DNA from 3 places in the Rhizobium sp. PEPV16 genome. Region 2 is predicted to be linked to each of the others. Evidence: riboswitches for the same ligand, from Rfam matches in the RefSeq annotation. Region 2 holds a riboswitch; each other region holds the start of a gene.

Region 1 (6,128 bases), on a different contig from region 2:
CCGCGCGGTGCGCTCGACATAGGTATCGACCGACATCGGATGCTTGAGGCTCATCAGGCTGGCAAGCCGGAGCGAAGGCCCCGCCCCGCGCTCGCGATGGGCGGCTGCGATCGCGGCAAGCTCGCTGTCGGCCGCCGACAGGAACAGGATATCGCCCGGCGTCTGCCCGAGGTCGATTGCCTCCTCGCCGTCGCTGATCGTTCCCTGTTGAGCCAGAAGCAGATGCATCGGGTTACGCCAGCGCTTCGATCGCCGCCCTCACCGCGTCCTGATCCATTTCGTGCAGGCCGATGACGACAAGGCGGGTGGCGCGCTTTTCGCCAGGCGTCCAGGCGCGGTCGAAATAATGGTCGATGCGGCTCCCGACGGCCTGGAGCTGCAGCCGCATCGGCTTGTCGGAGACATCGACGAAACCCTTGAGGCGCAGCACGTCATGGGCTGAAATAACAGTCTTCAGCGACTCGATGAAGCCGGCGGGATCGGCGACCGGGCCGAGTTCGGCGACGAAGCTGTCGAATTCGTCATGGTCGTGCGGCGCACCATCCTCATGCTCCAGCTCGTGATGCGACTTGCGATTGGCGACATCGTCCTCCGTACCGATGCCGAGGCCGAGCAGGATGCCGGCCGACACCTCGCCGTTCCGCGCCTCGATCATCACGGGCTTGCGCACCGTGCGGGAGGCGACCTCGTCGCGCACCCTGATGAGGCCGGCAGCGTCGATCAGGTCGGTCTTGTTGAGCACGATGAGATCGGCGCAGGTCAGCTGATCCTCGAACAACTCCTCGATCGGGCTCTCGTGATCGAGCGATTCATCCTCGGCGCGGCGCGCATCGACGGCATCGTGGTCGTCGGCAAAACGGCCGGCGGCAACAGCGGCGCTGTCGACCACCGTAATAACGCCGTCGACGGTCACCTGGGTGCGAATGTCGGGCCAGTTGAAGGCGGCGACCAGCGGCTGCGGCAGGGCAAGACCTGAAGTCTCGATGACGATATGGTCGGGCCGCTGTTCGCGCTCGAGCAGCTTCGTCATCGTCGGAATGAAATCGTCCGCAACCGTGCAGCATATGCAGCCATTGGTCAGCTCGATGATGTCGTCCTCGGTGCAATTCTCCGCACCGCAGCCCTTCAGCACGTCGCCGTCGACGCCGAGATCGCCGAACTCGTTGATGATCAGGGCAATCTTCCTGCCGCCGGCGTTGGTGAGCAGGTTGCGGATCATCGTCGTCTTGCCGGCACCGAGGAAGCCGGTGATGACGGTTGCGGGAATCTTCTGCTGGTTCATGGACTTAACCCTTCATTTTCAGCGGCAGGCCTGCCGCGATGAAATAAACTTCGGCGGCCTTCGCCGCGATCGATTGGTGCAGCCGGCCGGCATGATCGCGAAAATCCCGCGCCATGCGATTGTCGGGCACGATGCCGAGACCGACCTCATTGGAAACGAAAACGAGCCGCGCTTTCGCGGTGGGCAGGAAATCGGCAAGGGCGACAAATTCCGCCGCCATCTCACGCTCCTCCATCATCAGATTGGTGACCCAGAGCGTCAGGCAGTCGATGAGGACGATGCGCTCCTTGCGGTCGATGGCGGTGAGCTTGCCGACAAGATCGAGCGGCTCCTCATGCGTCGTCCAGGACGGACCGCGATCGGCCTTGTGTTGGGCGATGCGCGCCTGCATCTCCTCGTCCCATGCACGGCCGGTCGCGACATAGTGACGGTCGAGGCCGGTCGCCGTCACGAGGTCTTCGGCGAACCGGGATTTGCCGGAACGTGCTCCGCCGAGGATGAAGGTGGCAGTCATGCTCAAACGCCCCTCAGGGAGAGTGCGTAGCCGTGGCTTGTTCCGAGTGCACCTTTCTCGGCTACTGAGGGTGTGACACCCCCCTCTGTCCTGCCGGACATCTCCCCCACAAGGGGAGAGATTGAATCGCCGAGAGCTTTTCTCCAAACAATTGATGTAGGACGACGGTCGTGCTGCTTGCCGATCTCCCTCCTTGTGGGGGAGATGTCCGGCAGGACAGAGGGAGGGACCCAGCATTCGACATAAGCGGCCGAAAGCACACCTCTTGCAGCACTGCTTGGAGGCGTCGCGCGCGCCGCACCAGGCCGCGCCGAATTCAATCGTTCAGCCAAGACAACCTCCGTGCTGGCAACGGGCATAGTGCCCAGGTGTGGGCTTCTCGCCCGGCACGCATGGCAGGTCTCCTGGCTCGCGGTTATCGGCCGCGATCGGAGCGGACCGGAAACCGGTCGCCCTGATCGTGCCAGCGGATCATCCTCGCCTTCCCGGCTGCATCAGTGAAAAGGTGGACGATTCGTAGATTGAGAGGCGTCCGACCCCGGTTGATCACCATGCATTTCCAGTGGCTTTTCCGGCATGTCGCCCGTCCCGCCCGCTTGCATGATTGCAAGCCGCCGGCCGGAAGGGCTTAGTGCCGGATGGAAGACCCTGACCGCTCTACAGTCGCGGGGTCGGCTGTGATGAAGGCGCCCGGCTTGGGTCCGCCCCGTCACATTCCCTTTTCATCCGGAAGGGCGCAACACCGATCCGGAACCATCCGTTATGTCAGGATGGTCAGTCGACCATCCGTTATCGGGATGGTTAGGCAAGCGCAGGGATGAAGTCAACCGGCCTTGGCGACCGCCCGATCGCCGGCCACGTGACGTGGCCACACAAACACGACTTACCCTACCTTAAATATCGTCATTTATCAGAGACTTACGTCACCGAAATTTATTCCAACCGCCGGCTTTTCGCCGCAATTGCGTCGCAAGCGGACTGCGCGACCATCTCCGCCCTTGACCGGGCCTCTCCCCGCCTAGTTGTCTAGCCATGCTTATGAAATTGGATCGGCGCGGTTTCCGCGCGCTGCGTGTTTTCTTCGATCCGGGACGCCTGAGGGCGCTGACCCGGCGCAGCGAAGTCGGCCTGTCGCTGGCGGGCGCCGTCGTCGGCATCATCTCGGGTCTCGCCGTCACCGGCATGAGCTATGTCTCCAACGAGCTGCACCAGCTGGTCTTCGGCATCGCCGACAGCGAACGGCTGAGCTCGTCCGAGATCGAGAACAAGCTGCTGCTGCTCACCGCCCCCGTCATCGGCGGCGCCCTGCTCGGCCTGCTGCTTTTCGTGCTGGCGAAACGGCGCAAGAAGCCGATGGTCGACCCGATCGAGGCCAATGCGCTGCATGGCGGCCGCCTGTCCCTGACCGACAGCATCATCGTTGCCGTGCAGAACCTGATCTCCAACGGTTTCGGCGCCTCTGTCGGCCTGGAGGCCGGCTATACCCAGCTTGCCGCCGGCCTCGCCTCGAAATTCGGGCTGAAGCTGCAGCTTCGTCGCTCGGACCTGCGCACCCTCGTTGGCTGCGGCGCGGCGGGCGCCATCGCCGCCGCCTTCAACGCGCCGCTGACCGGCGCCTTCTATGCTTTCGAGCTGATCATCGGCACCTATACGATCGTCTCGCTGACGCCTGTCGTCGTCTCCGCCCTTGTCTCCACCCTGATCGCAAGGCTGCTCGCCGGCAGCGATTTCACCATCGATATCGGCAGCTTCGGTTCGGTCGTGCCGGCCGATTATATCCCGGCGCTGCTGCTCGGTGCGTTCTGCGCCGGTGTCGGCATCCTGATCATGCAGGGCGTCGCTTTTGTCGAGGAGCTTGCGCGCAAGAGCTCGATCGCCCCACCCTTCCGCCCGGCACTCGGCGGCATCATCGTCGGGCTCTTGGCGATGATCTCGCCGCAGGTGCTTTCGGCCGGCCACGGCGCGCTGCATCTCAACCTTTCCCGTGACGTGGCAATCCCGACGCTGATCGGCCTCTTCCTTTTGAAATCCTTCGCCTCGGCGATCTCGATCGGCTCCGGCTTCAGGGGCGGCCTGTTTTTCGCCTCTCTGTTCATGGGAGCCCTGCTCGGCAAACTCTTCGCCTATTGCGGCCCCTATTTCGCCGATGCGACGCTGACGCCCGTCATCTATGCCGTGGTCGGCATGAGTTCGCTTGCCGTCGCCGTCATCGGCGGGCCGCTGACCATGACCTTCCTGGCGCTCGAAATCACCGGCGACTTTCCGATCACGGCGCTGGTGCTCGCTGCCGTCATCACCTCCTCGCTGGTCGTGCGTTCGACCTTCGGCTACTCCTTCGCCACATGGCGCTTCCACCTGCGCGGCGAAAGCATCCGCAGCGCCCATGATGTCGGCTGGATCCGCAATCTGACGGTCGACAAGCTGATGCGCGCCGACGTCAAGACGGCAAGGGCGGGCATTTCTCTGGAGGAATTCAAGCAGGCCTTCCCGATCGGCTCGACCCAGCGCGTCATCCTCGTCGAGGAGAGCGACAAATATGCGGGCCTCGTGCTGGTGCCGGAGATTTACGCCAATCCGACCGATGCGCAGGACGAGGGCAAGACGCTTGCCGATTTCATCCACTATCGCAACGATTTCCTGCAGCCGCAGATGAATGCCAGGCAGGCGGCGGCGATCTTCGACAAGAGCGAAAGCGAAGCGCTCGCCGTCGTCAACAACCTGATCGAACGCAAGGTGATCGGCCAGCTCAGCGAAAGCTACACGCTGCGCCGCTACAGCGAAGAACTCGACCGCCGCCGCCGCGAAGTCTCAGGCGAGATCTGAGCAAGTCGGAACACTCCGTCGTCAGTCGGTGCCGGCGAGCTTGAAGACGTTGACCGGCTTCGAAACGCCGCGCAATTCGAAAGAGCCGAGACATTCGCTGGCAACGGCAGAGGTTACCGCGAAACTCTCCGACATCAGCAGATGGTGCCCGAGCACGCCGCAGAGTTTTTCGAGCCGCGAAGCCTCGTTGACGGCGCTGCCGATGACGGTGAAATCAAGCCTGCCGCGTGCGCCGATATTTCCATAGAAGACCTCGCCAAGATGCAGCACGACATCGACGCCGATGTCAGGACCTCCATCATTCCTCCGCTTACCATTCAGCACCTTGTTGGCTTCTAGAATATTCCTTGCGGAAGCCAGTGCGGCCATGCAGGCCTTTTGCGGATCTTCAGCATCGGTCGGAAAGATCGCCAGCACGCTATCGCCCATGAACTTGAGGATCTCGCCCGAATTTTCCTCGACATGCCAGCCGATCAGCTCGAAATGTTCATTCAGAAACCCGGCGATTTCGCCCGGCTGATAAACCTCGGTCAGCGCCGTGAAGTTTCTCAGGTCCGCAAGCAGGATCGCAGCATTGATCGCCCCTCCCTTTCCCCTCTGAATATCGCCTGCAAGGATGCGTGCACTTGTTTTGGCGCCTGTATAGACGGCAAGGATATCCGATGCGGTTTTCGTTGCCGCGATACGATAACAAGCCAGCCCCAGCGCCGGGAAGAGCTTCGCGACGATCGCCAGTTGGTCATCAGAAAATCCGCCCGGCCTGTCGCTTGTAAGAGACAGACTGACCCCGCGCAGCGCAGCCTCCTTCGGAAACTCCAGCAGGCCGACCAGATGATCGGTGCCGCCGCCATGCGCGAATTCCGCAAGCTGTGGGTAGTCATCGACACCCTCACCCTTGGCGATGTTCCATCGACCTGACGTTTCGCCACGGCCCAAAAGAAAATAGATCGGGGTCTTCTCGAAATTCAGCACTGCCGCACTGCCATACTCGGCATTCTCGATCGTGGTCGCACCGCCGCGCACGAAATTGGCCGAGACGCCGCCATACATGGGATGAATAGACGGCATTGAGATGCTTCCCCGCCAGATCGGAAAGCCATCCGCGATCAGCCGATCGCACAATCCGGCTATCAGCTCGCCAATATGCTCAGCTGTGATTCCATGCTCTATAAGCCACTGAATATGATTGTTAATTTCCGAACCTCCAAATGACCGACGCAGTTTATGGTCGGAATTCGGGCAAATGGACGGCGATGACCAACCCGGGGCGTTGCTACGTCAACCAATAGGCGAGTCAGGCAGATATTTCTAGCCATGGTCTCCGGCAACGACAACCACAAGGCAGGCTAAGCGGGAATGATACCTGCCGTTACCGTCATTCGGCTCCGACGAGAAGCAGTGAAGCGTGCCGCAGAAATGAAAGACGGTGCCGCAGCGCTTGCGGATATCTCACATCCTGACTGTCATGCCGCCGTCCACCGTCAGCACGTGACCGTTGACGAACGAAGC
Region 2 (6,128 bases):
CGACGTGCGGCTGCGGCTGATGGATATGGACGGCGGCAATCTGAAGACGCTGTTCGAGCTTTTCGGGGGGCAGGGCACGATCAACGTGCCCTGCTGGTCTCCTGACGGCGAAGAGTTCGCCTATGTCCGCTATTTCCCGGCTGCTTAAGCGCGGGTCCGGCGGCGCTCGCGGGCGGATTTAGCCAGGTCTTCCAGTACCGCGACCGACATATGCCAGTCGATGCAGCCGTCGGTGATGGACTGGCCGTAGACCAGCGGTTTGCCAGGGACGAGATCCTGGCGGCCGGCGACGAGGTTGCTTTCGATCATCATGCCCTTGATGTCGCTGTTACCGGCGGCAATCTGTGCGGCGACGGATTTGACGACGAGCGGCTGGTTCATCGGGTCCTTGCCGCTGTTGGCGTGGCTGGCATCGATGAGGATGCGCGGGGCGACGCCGAGTCTGACGGCTTCGCCAGTCACCGCTTCGACATCGGCCGCTTCATAGTTCGGCCGTTTGCCGCCGCGCAGGATGATGTGGCAGTCCTCATTACCCCTCGTCGAGGCGATCGCCGCCTGTCCGTCCTTGGTTACGGCCGGGAAATGGTGTGGCTGCGAGGCGGCGAGGATGGCGTCCAGCGCCACACGCACGCCGCCGTCGGTCCCGTTCTTGAAGCCGATCGGGCAGGAAAGGCCGGAGGCAAGCTGCCGGTGGACCTGGCTTTCGGTCGTGCGCGCGCCGATCGCGCCCCAACTGACGAGATCGGCAATATATTGCGGCGTGATGGTGTCGAGGAATTCGACGCCGGCCGGAAGACCCATGGCATTGATATCGAGCAGCAGGCGTCTCGCAATCCTCAGCCCCTCCTCGATACGGTAGCTGCCGTCGAGATGCGGATCGTTTATCAGGCCCTTCCAGCCGACGGTCGTGCGGGGTTTTTCGAAATAGACGCGCATGACGATCTCGAGATCGCCGGCGAAGCGACGCCGCTGCTCTTCCAGCCGCGCGGCGTACTCCCGGGCGGCGACAGGGTCGTGGATGGAGCAGGGGCCGATGACGACGATCAGGCGATCGTCCTCGCCCTGGAGAATCTTGTGGATCGCATCACGATTGCTGGTCACGGTCTCGGTGACAGTAGGATTGCGGTGGATTTCCGCAATGATATCGGCGGGTTTGGTCAGCGGGGTGATCTCGACGATACGCAGATCATCAATGGTATCAGACACGGTATGGCTCCTGTTTGGTCATACCCGCACGGAACAAAAAAGCCGCCAGGTAGACTAGCGGCTGTTCGGGTTGTCGTCGCGTCGAATTCAGTTACGCATGGACCCGTATCCGCTGGGAGCAGCGGTACCAATAAAATCCCGAGGCGTAGGTTGACGTGATCGACATGAGGCGTGTGTAGCGCCAAGATCAGGCATTGTCACGTAGAATTTGCTGCCTGAAAAGCTGATGCTCTTGCGGGGCACCATACCCCCTGTGGAGGGCACGTCGCACTCGATCTCGCTCATGCGACGTCTTGCAAGTCTTTGTTTATCCATATCGCCCGAACCGTGCATGCTCCGGGCGATATGCGTTTTCATTGCTTTCGAATGTCGTTCCCGAGTTCAGAGAGCGTCGACGTTCACACCGACGGTGATGGCGCCGATCGGCGTTCCCTTGTCGTCGGATATCGTCACACTTGCCTGCGACTGCAGTGTCTGGGTCGACTCATCCTTTTCGATCTCATCGACGAAGACGGCTTCCTTGCCGGCGCCAAAAGACTTCTGGAACTTGCCCTCGTCGCCCTGCCAATAATCCGATGTTGTGTCGCTTTGACCGACATTCAGCCCCTTTGCATCCATGACGAAGATTTCCGTGATCTTGCCGCCGGAAGCTTCCTTCTTTCCCTGAAGGAATTTCGACAGTGCATTGTTGAGCACGCCGTCGATCATCGAGTGGTCGGAGCCATCGACTTCGGCACGCCACTTATTGTCGAGGGCGTCAACATCACCCGCGCTGAGATTGGCGTTGGCAGCGTTCTGCGCCTTGACAGCCTCGATGATGGCAGGGTCGTTGAGCCAGGGCTTGACGTCGCTCGTCACGTAGTCGGAGATCGGGGCAAGCTTGGCATCCTGCGCCATGGATACGCCCACGGGCACGGCAAATGCAGCGCAGGCCAAAAGAAATGCGGGCACGATTTTCTTCATAAGTGTTTCCTTCCTGATTATAGGTTGCTGAGAACTACGGCTTATCGGATGCAGACGACGTCAGAACTCCTCCCAGGCACCGGGAGCAGCGGCAACGGCGGCATTGCCTACATGTCGCTGCGTGAAGACTCTGGGCTCGGGACGCGGTTGGCGGGCAGCTTGAACGGGTTTGGGCTGGCTGGCGGTAGATGCGCCGACGACGAACCTGCCGGCCGAGTCCTGCAGAAGGCGTCCCTGCTGCAGCAGTTCCTGGCAGGCCGCGTTGGTTTCCTCGACCATTGCCGCGTTCTGCTGCGTCGCCTGATCCATCTGGTTGATCGCACCGTTGATTTCCTGCAGGCCCGTCGCCTGTTCGCGATAGGACTGGACGATGGAAGCGATACTGTCGCTGATGCGGTTGATCTGCTCCTCGATCTTCAGCAAGGCGTCGCCGGTTTCGTTCACCAGCCCGACGCCCGCGGCAACTTCCTGGCCGGATACGTTGATAAGGTTCTTGATTTCCTTTGCCGCATTTGCCGACCGCTGGGCGAGTTCACGCACCTCCTGAGCGACAACCGCAAAACCCTTGCCGGCCTCGCCGGCACGCGCGGCTTCGACGCCGGCATTCAGCGCCAGCAGGTTCGTCTGAAACGCGATTTCATCGATGACGCCGATGATGCGGCCGATCTGGCTAGACGAGGTCTGAATACGGTCCATCGCGCCGATTGCATCGCGCACCACCGTCGCTGAGACATGGGCGCTCCGCTTTGTCTCCTCGACCAGCTTGCCGGCATTTTCGGCGCGCTGCGACGAAGTTCTGACCGTGGTGGTCACCTCATCCAGTGCTGCGGCGGTCTGTTCCAATGCTGCTGCCTGTTGCTCGGTCCGCCTGGCGAGTTGATCTGCGGAGGAGGCCAGCTCGCTTGACCCACCTTCGACCGCCACGGACGCGGTCTTGATCTCTGTCAGCGCGGCCGCGACCGCTTCGACCATGTTGTTGAAATCCTGCCGCAATTTATCGAATTCGGGGCCGAGATCGGCCAGGTGTATCGAGAAGTCGCCGGCGGCAAGCTTTTCCAATGCATTTGCGAGAGCGGTCATGACCAGCCGTTGGGTTTTGCTGGCCTCTTCCGTGAACAACGTGTTGCGCGCCCGTTCGGCGTCGAGCGAGGCGCTCTGCTCGGCAGCGGCCTGCTCTCTTTCGACCTTCGCAATTGCCTCGTGGCGGAAGACTTCCAACGCGCGTGCCAGAAAACCGATCTCGTCGCCATTTTCCTTATAGGCGACGGGAGAGGCCAGATCGCCTTTCTGCAATGCGCTGATTCTCTCACTGAGGATCCTGATGGGCCGGCCAACAAGGCTGCGCATGGCGAGAAGGAAGGCGACGACGGCCAAGGCGGTGATCAGCGACTGCGTGAGCAGCGAAACGAGAACCTTCTGCCTGACTTCAGCAGCGATTTTTTCGACGGACCAGTTCGTGACGATATAGCCGGTGGCTTTTCCTGATTTGTCGAGCGGGAGCGGCGCTATGATCGTGACCACGCCGGCGGATATCCCGCCGTCATCGATCGTCGTTTTTTCCGGCTTTGCACTGAGGCTCTTGGCCAGATCGGCCGGTGCGGGCAAACCGTTGATGCCATCGCGTGTCCATGTGTCGACGGCGGCAGGTTCCGCGTTGAATGCGGCAAATTGCACGAGATCGAGCGAAGGGTCGTCGCGGTAGAGCGAATAAGCTTCACGGACGGCATTCGCCTTACCCCACTTGACGCCGCCGGCGGCCAGAGAGGCAAACTGCTCCGCATCCTTTGACCAGTTGGCCTTGGCGCCATCGATCAATGCCCGGGTTTCGTACATCCAGGTATAGGTGGCGAAGGCGGAAATGCCGCAGAGGTTGACGGCAACGATAATCGCCGCCAGCTTGGCGGTCAGAGGCATCGTTTTCAAAAATTGGAACATTCCGCGGCAGCCTAGAATTGCGGCTCAGTCGGAGATGTTCCCGACCGGCGTCTCAATACGGGCATCCACGCTGACGGTCACATCACGAGCCCTCATGCCCATGTCCGGATAGCAACCCAAAACGCGCAAACGCAGTGTGTATTTGATATGTGAATAAATCATAAAGTAGAATGGGATGCCGGAGCACACGCGTGTTATTTCGCTATTGCGCCCGCTGGAGATCTGCCTCGCCCCGCTGGGGAGAAGAGGTGTGTCGCGCGTCCGTGTTCCCTACGCCCCGGCCGAAGAAAAGAGACAGATGGCACCGCTTGGCGCGCGGCTGGAATCAACTATCTGGTTCGCGGCTTGCCGCCGCGCCGGTTTGCTGAAATAGATGCGCCGTCAGGTGCCCGCCGGTAAGGCGGGAGAATCGGGAATCCGGTGCAAGACCGGAACGTGCCCAACGCTGTAAGGCCGACGTTTGCCGCTTCATCACGCCACTGGCTTCTTGCCGGGAAGGCTGCGGCAGACGGATGACGCCAAGTCAGAAAACCGGCCTGACAAAGATAGACCGATCCGCGCGGACGGCGGGGCGGTTGCGTTGTTGGGGATTTGACGATGCGACCCTTTGATGAGGATGCCCTTTCGGCGGCGTCCGGTTTTTCCTTGGCCGAACGCGAGGCCGTCTATCACGCGATCATGACGCGGCGCGACGTTCGCAGCCAGTTTCGACCCGATCCTTTGCCTGACGATGTTGTGCAGCGGCTGCTGACGGCCGCTCACCACGCACCCTCCGTCGGCTTCATGCAGCCGTGGAATTTCATTCTGGTGAAAAGTGCCGCTGTGCGGGCGCGCGTTCGGGATGCCTTCGCGAGCGCCAACGAGGAGGCGGCGCTGATGTTCGAGGGCGAACGGCGGCAAGCCTACCGCTCGCTCAAGCTCGAAGGCATCGTTGAGGCGCCGCTCGGCATATGCGTGACCTGCGATCCCACCCGCAGCGGCAGCGTCGTGCTAGGGCGCACGCACAATTCCAGGATGGATAGCTATTCCACAGTCTGCGCCATCCAAAATCTCTGGCTTGCGGCGCGGGCGGAAGGTGTCGGCATCGGCTGGGTCAGCATTTTTCGCGAAGGCGATCTGAAGAGCATTCTCGGCATACCCGAGCATATCGAGGTGGTCGCCTGGCTTTGTGCCGGTTTCGTCGATCGGCTCTATGACGAGCCGGAACTCTCCGTCAAAGGCTGGCGGCAGCGGCTGCCGCTCGAGGAACTCGTCTTTCATGATGGATGGGGACTGAACACCTAGGGTGGTGGTCGAGCGTGGCCTCAATCGCACAGTCACACCATTGACAGTCAAGGTGAGCAAACCGATGTCGGGGTATCGCCGACGCCGGGCGAGGGCGAGGTATCTTTATTCCGGGCTTTTATATCGATACGCTGAAGGCGAATCCCGGAAATTCCAAATGATATTCGGCTATCGGCGGATCGATCGGAGGATAACGGCCCAATGAACATGATCGACTTGAAGGAACGCATCATCGTGATCACAGGCGGTGCGCGCGGCATCGGCTACGCGATCGCAGAGCGCGTCATCCAGTCTGGTGGCAAGGTGGCCATCTGGGACCTGAACGAAAACATGGCGAAGGACAGCGCTTCCGCTCTCGGCTCCGGCACGGTCGCTTTCGGTGTCAACGTTGCAGATCCCCAATCAGTGAAAAACGCGGCGGCGACGACCGAGGAGATTTTTGGCCGTATCGACGGCCTCGTCAATTCCGCGGGGATTACCGGTCCGGTTAAGCCCACGATTGAATATGATGTCATCGAGTGGAAAGATGTTGTCGATGTCTGCCTCACGGGAACCTTCAACTGCTGCCGCCACGTCGTTCCGGTCATGTTAAAGCGCGACTACGGGCGGATCGTGAACATCTCCTCGGTGGCGGGCAAGGAAGGAAATCCGAACATCGCTGCCTATAGCGCAGCGAAAGCCGGTGTGCTGGGCTTCACCAAGTCTCTTGGCAAGGAACTCGCAAAGACGGGGATCGCCGT
Region 3 (6,128 bases), on a different contig from region 2:
GAGTCCTCGAAGCCCTTGAAGCTTGTGCCGCGTTCGACCGCCAAAAGGTTCGAGGCGCGGATCGCGTGATAGGTCACCGTGTAGAAGTAGATATTGGTGAAATCCACGCCTTCCTCGGAGCCGTAGAAGATGCGTTCGCGGGCGAGGTAACCGTGCAGGTTCATCTGGCCGAGGCCGATCGCATGGCTCTCGTCATTGCCCTTCTCGATGGAAGGAACCGAGGAGATGTGGCTCATGTCGGAAACAGCCGTCAGCGCCCGGATCGAGGTCTCGATCGTCTTACCGAAATCCGCCGAATCCATTGCCGCCGCGATATTCAACGAGCCGAGATTGCAGGAAATATCCTTGCCGAGATGTTTGTAGGAAAGGTCGTCATGATATTCGCTGGCCTCGCTGACCTGCAGAATCTCCGAGCAGAGATTGCTCATCGAGATGCGCCCGGCGATCGGGTTCGCCCGGTTCACCGTGTCCTCGAACATGATGTAGGGATAGCCGCTCTCGAACTGGATTTCGGCAAGCACCTGGAAGAATTCGCGCGCCTTGATCTTCTTCTTTGAGATGCGGGCGTCATCAGCCATCTCGCGGTACTTTTCCGTCACCGAAATCTCAGTGAACGGCACGCCATAGACGCGCTCCACGTCATAGGGCGAGAACAGGTACATGTCCTCGTTGTTCCTCGCGAGCTCGAAGGTGATATCAGGCACGACGACACCGAGCGACAGCGTCTTGATGCGGATCTTCTCGTCGGCATTCTCGCGCTTGGTGTCGAGGAAGCGCATGATGTCGGGATGGTGGGCATTGAGATAGACCGCACCCGCGCCTTGTCGCGCACCGAGCTGATTGGCATAGGAAAAACTGTCTTCGAGCAGCTTCATGACGGGAATGATGCCCGAGGACTGGTTCTCGATATGCTTGATCGGCGCGCCCGCCTCGCGGATATTCGTCAGCGACAGCGCCACGCCGCCACCGCGCTTCGACAATTGCAGCGCCGAATTGATCGACCGGCCGATCGATTCCATATTGTCCTCGACGCGCAGCAGGAAGCAGGAAACCAGTTCGCCGCGCTGCTTCTTGCCGGCATTGAGGAACGTCGGCGTCGCCGGCTGGAAGCGGCCGGAAATGATCTCATCGACCACGTCGCGGGCAAGGGCCTCGTCGCCGCGCGCAAGCGCCAGCGCCACCATGCAGATGCGGTCCTCATAGCGCTCGAGATAGCGCTTTCCGTCGAAGGTCTTCAGCGTATAGCTGGTGTAGTATTTGAAGGCGCCGAGGAAGGTCGGGAAACGGAACTTCTTGGCATAGGCCTGGTCGAACAGATCCCGCACGAAATTGAAGGAATACTGGTCGAGAACCTCCTGCTCGTAATAGCCCTCGGTGACGAGGTAATCGAGCTTTTCCCGGAGATTGTGAAAGAACACCGTGTTCTGGTTCACATGCTGCAGAAAATATTGCTTGGCAGCCATTCGATCCTTGTCGAGCTGGATCCGCCCCTCATCGTCGTAGAGGTTCAGCATCGCGTTCAGCGCGTGGTAGTCGAGCGTTTCCGCCGCTTTCAGAGGGCGTTCGCCGGCGGGATGAGCAAAGGTGTTATGCGGTTTTGCGCCCGCATCCCGCGTCAGAGGTGTTCCCGTGTCCAAAACCGTTCCATTCCGTGTTTGACGTTGGCGATGTCATCTTCTGTGCCCAGCAGCTCGAACCGGTAGAGGTAAGGCACCTGGCATTTCTGCGAGATGACGTCGCCGACGAGCCCGTATGTCTCGCCGAAATTGCTGTTGCCCGCGGCAATCACGCCGCGGATGTGTCCTCGGTTTTCCGCATCGTTGAGGAAACGGATCACCTGCTTGGGAACGGCACCCTTGCCGCCGTCGCCGCTATAAGTCGGCACGATCAGCACGAAGGGTTCGCGGATATGGAACGCGTCTGCGCCACCTGACGGAATGCGCGCCGCGCGCAGTCCGAGCTTGGCGACGAACCGATGGGTGTTCTCGGATCGGCTGGAATAATAGACGATCAGACCCATCGCCTTTCCTCAGGAAAGTGCGCTGATCATGTCGGGGCGGAAACCGGCCCAATGCTGCTCGCCAGCGATGACGACAGGCGCCTGCATATAGCCGAGGCTGCGGACGCGATCGAGCGCTTTGGCATCCTGCGAGATATCGACGATGTCATAGTCGACTCCCAGGCGGTCGAGGGCGCGATAGGTGGCAGTGCATTGGACGCAGGCAGGCTTGCTGTAGACGGTGATGGTCATAATATTCCTCGTAACGATTGGGACGCAGGACATCGGTCGGAAATCTCTCGATATCCGTCGAAAACACTCTGTATTTTGCAGCGATGCGGCTCGTTCAGCCGCTGGGCGTGATCCGCCCTCTCCTTGACGCGGGTGGTGGCCTGAACTGAGATACTGACATGACTTCACCCCGAAGTGGCTCAATGCGAAGGTTTCGAGGGCGGAGGTTCGGGCCTGCGAAACGCGATGCGGAGATTCCCCGCAGCCATGCAACGCGACCTTCCGGACACCCCGCCCGTGGACGTTTCGTTCGAGGCAGGTCTCCTGGCTCACGGGTCAAAGCGCCTGCCCAGCCTTCCCGGAGCATCATGCTCCAGTGACCTGAAATCGGACAGTTGCTCGCCGCTTACAGTTGCGGGGGCAGCTCCGGCATTGCCGCGCCATGATGGCGAAGCGCACCGAATTCCCGTCTTAGCCGCCGATCCTCACGAATCGACGGAACCTCGAACACTAGATATGGTACGCGAATCGCTGATGACGTCAACAAGTTGTTGTGGCGGCGCAGCAGTGGCGGCAGTGAATTTCACGTGACTGCGTATGATGTGGATAATGAAGCGTTAACGGAAAAGCGCTGTGGAGAACCCATCAGAAAAGAGCCGGCAGAAGCCGGCTCCCGAAACAACATTCATATTTTTATTCGAAGCAACTGCAGCGCGTTGATCGTCACCAGCACGGTGGCGCCGGTATCGGCGAGGATCGCCGGCCAGAGCCCGGTGATCCCGATAATCGTCGTCACCAGAAAGACCGCCTTCAGCCCGAGTGCGATGGTGATATTCTGCAGGATGTTGCGCATCGTGCGTTTGGAAAGTTCGATCATCCGCGCCACGTCGCCGACGCGTCCGTGCAGCACGGCGGCATCCGCCGTCTCCAGCGCCACATCGGTGCCGCCGCCCATGGCGATGCCGATATCGGCCGCGGCCAGTGCCGGAGCATCGTTGATGCCGTCGCCGACCTTGGCAACGACGAAGCCCTGGCGCTTCAATTCGCCGACGACCCGCTGCTTGTCCTCCGGCATCATCTCGCCGCGCCAGTCGATGCCGAGCATGCCGGCAACGGCTGCTGCCGTCCGCTTGTTGTCGCCCGTCAACATCATCGCCTTGACGCCCGCCGATTTGAGGGCAGCGAGCCCGGCCTCGGCATCCTCGCGCGGCTCGTCGCGCATGGCGATCAGGCCGGCCGCAACACCGTTGACGAGCAGCACCGACACGCTCTTGCCCTCGTCGTTCAGCGCAGCGATGCGTGCATCCCGTTCAGCACTGAGCGCCCCGCGCTCACGGGCAGCAGGCGGCGACAGCAGGTCCAGCGTCTCGCCGCCGACTTTGCCACTGACACCCTTGCCCGGCAGCGCTTCCAGCTCGAAGGCCGGCGGCACGGGAACGCCATCCGCTTTGGCGCGGTTGAGGATCGCCAGCGCCAGCGGATGGCTAGAACCCTGCTCCAGCACCGCCGCGCGCGACAGCACCTGCGCCTCGCTCAGGTCAAAGGAAATGATGTCGGTCACCTGAGGCTTGCCTTCCGTCAGCGTGCCTGTTTTGTCGAACGCGACCATCGTCACCTTGCCGAGCGTTTCAAGTACAGCGCCGCCCTTCATCAAGAGGCCGCGCCGCGCACCTGCCGAAAGCGAAGCGGCGATCGCCGCCGGCGTCGAAATGACGAGCGCGCAGGGGCAGCCGATCAAAAGGATGGCAAGGCCCTTATAGACCCATTCGCCCCATGGCCCTGTGAACAGCAGCGGCGGAACGACCGCGACAAGCGTTGCGACCACGACCACGCCGGGCGTGTAATAGCGCGAGAACCGATCGATGAAGCGCTCGGTCGGCGCCTTCGATTCCTGCGCCTCCTCCACCAGCTTGACGACGCGGGCGATGGTATTGTCGGCAGCGGCGGCGGTGACGCGAACCCTCAACACCGCATCGCCATTCACCGTGCCGGCAAAAACGACGGCATCGACGCCCTTGCACACCGGCGTGCTCTCGCCCGTCACCGGCGCCTCGTCGATCGCGCTCTCGCCTGAGATGATGATGCCGTCTGCAGAGATACGGTCGCCAGGGCGAACCATGATAATGGCGCCGACAGCAAGGCTTTCCGCCGGCACTTCCCGCGTCTGGCCATTGTCTTCGAGCAGCGCATTCTTCGGCACCAAGGCCGTCAGCGACTGGATACTTTCGCGCGCCTTGCCCGCCGCCACCCCCTCCAGCAACTCGCCGACGAGGAACAGGAACACGACGGTTGCCGCCTCTTCGCCGGCATTGATGATGACGGCGCCGATGGCGGCGATCGTCATCAGCATCTCGATCGAAAACGGTGTTCCGGAGAAGGCGGCCATGATGGCGCGCCGCGCGATCGGCACCAGCCCGATCAGCACGGCGACGATGAAGGCATAGGACGCGATCGCCGGCACGAGATGGCCGACGGTATAGGCGGCAACGAGTGCTGCACCCGAAAGAATGGTCAGCCGGCCCTTCCTGCTCTGCCACCAGGGACCGGCCATCGGCGCATGGTCGTGCCCGTGCAGCCCCTCGATTTCCTTCTCGCCATGATCGTGAGGATGATCGTGGTCATGGCCCGCGTGATCGCGGTGATCATGTCCATGGTCGTGACGATGCTGCGAGCCCTGGGTATGCGCAGGCGCAGCGGTTCCGGCAAGCGGCGCGACGGAATAGCCGAGCCCCGTCACCTTCTTCTCGATCACCTTGAGATCGCTGCTGCCATCGTGCCGGACGGTCATCGTGCCCGCCATCACCGAAACGGAAACATCGGCGACACCCGTCAAGCGTCTGACCGCCGTATCGATCTTGGTTGCGCAGGAGGCGCAATCCATGCCGCCAACCCGGTATCGTGTCTCGCTCTCAGCCATGATCCGCTTCCTTGTCAAATAGAAGCATCCCTCCTACATCCTCTAGCGACTAGAGGTGCAAGAGGAAAATCATGAAAAAGATCACCATTGGTGAAGCCGCCCGCCAGAGCGGCGTCAAGGTGCCGACGGTGCGTTATTATGAAAGCATCGGCCTGCTCGCGGCCCCGAGCCGCAGCGAAGGCAACCAGCGCTCCTTCGAGCCTGCCGATATCAGCCGTCTCGCCTTCATCCGCCACGCCCGCGAACTCGGTTTCGAGATCGACGCGATCCGCACGCTGCTCACCCTGCAGGACGATCCGCACCAGTCCTGCGCCTCGGCCGACGCCATCGCCAAGGCCCGCCTCATCGAAGTCGAGCAGCGCATCCGCAGCCTGATGGCGCTGAAGGCCGAGCTGGAAACCATGGTGGAAGGCTGCGGCCACGGCCGCGTCGACCAATGCCGCGTCATCGAGGTTCTCGCCGACCACGGCCAGTGCACGCATCCGCACCACTGATCTCTACCCTTGCAGGCAATCCATGCCCGCGCCAAAACTGCATGCAGAGAGAATCGGGCGAAGATATCAATGAACCAGAAGCGGATTGCAATCATCGGCGGCGGCCCGGCGGGTCTCGCGGCTGCCGAACTGCTTTCCCGTTCCGGTCATACGGTGACGGTCTACGACGCCATGCCGACCTTTGCCCGCAAGTTCCTGCTGGCCGGCAAGTCCGGTCTCAACATCACCCATTCCGAGGATTATGCCCGTTTCACCACGCGCTTCGGAGCGGCCTCCGCCCGTCTGCGCCCCGCTCTTGATGCGTTTACCCCTGATGATATCAGGGATTGGGCAGCAGGGCTCGGCACCGAGACTTTCGTCGGCTCGTCCGGCCGGGTTTTCCCGAAGGTGATGAAGGCCTCGCCTTTGCTGCGCGCCTGGCTCAGGCGGCTGGAGGCGCAGGGCACTGCGCTGCGCACCCGCCACCGCTGGACCGGTTTTGCCGAAG

What was found. Region 2 has a riboswitch for cobalamin ahead of bluB (5,6-dimethylbenzimidazole synthase). Riboswitches for the same ligand answer to the same signal wherever they lie in the genome.
Region 1: linked by a shared signal. The riboswitch ahead of cobU (bifunctional adenosylcobinamide kinase/adenosylcobinamide-phosphate guanylyltransferase) and the one ahead of bluB (5,6-dimethylbenzimidazole synthase) in region 2 are both predicted to bind cobalamin.
Region 3: linked by a shared signal. The riboswitch ahead of nrdH (glutaredoxin-like protein NrdH) and the one ahead of bluB (5,6-dimethylbenzimidazole synthase) in region 2 are both predicted to bind cobalamin.

Annotation. Positions count from the first base shown of each region.
Region 1 covers NZ_VSZV01000160.1:1,690-7,817, reverse strand. Annotated here, with positions in the region: partial or broken gene FY112_RS03405 (cobaltochelatase subunit CobN) at 1-228, opposite strand, end outside; gene cobW (cobalamin biosynthesis protein CobW) at 233-1,282, opposite strand; gene cobU (bifunctional adenosylcobinamide kinase/adenosylcobinamide-phosphate guanylyltransferase) at 1,287-1,796, opposite strand; cobalamin riboswitch at 2,173-2,569, opposite strand; gene FY112_RS03385 (chloride channel protein) at 2,829-4,619, shown strand; gene FY112_RS03380 (adenylate/guanylate cyclase domain-containing protein) at 4,641-5,687, opposite strand; gene FY112_RS03375 (SDR family oxidoreductase) at 6,069-6,128, opposite strand, start outside.
Region 2 covers NZ_VSZV01000182.1:2,978-9,105, forward strand. Annotated here, with positions in the region: gene FY112_RS04535 (TolB family protein) at 1-148, shown strand, start outside; gene FY112_RS04540 (3-deoxy-7-phosphoheptulonate synthase) at 145-1,206, opposite strand; gene FY112_RS04545 (hypothetical protein) at 1,588-2,169, opposite strand; gene FY112_RS04550 (methyl-accepting chemotaxis protein) at 2,230-4,104, opposite strand; cobalamin riboswitch at 4,471-4,659, shown strand; gene bluB (5,6-dimethylbenzimidazole synthase) at 4,702-5,388, shown strand; gene FY112_RS04560 (SDR family NAD(P)-dependent oxidoreductase) at 5,590-6,128, shown strand, end outside.
Region 3 covers NZ_VSZV01000196.1:385-6,512, reverse strand. Annotated here, with positions in the region: gene nrdE (class 1b ribonucleoside-diphosphate reductase subunit alpha) at 1-1,637, opposite strand, end outside; gene nrdI (class Ib ribonucleoside-diphosphate reductase assembly flavoprotein NrdI) at 1,616-2,020, opposite strand; gene nrdH (glutaredoxin-like protein NrdH) at 2,030-2,251, opposite strand; cobalamin riboswitch at 2,527-2,751, opposite strand; gene FY112_RS05320 (heavy metal translocating P-type ATPase) at 2,916-5,147, opposite strand; gene FY112_RS05315 (helix-turn-helix domain-containing protein) at 5,219-5,641, shown strand; partial or broken gene FY112_RS05310 (TIGR03862 family flavoprotein) at 5,711-6,128, shown strand, end outside.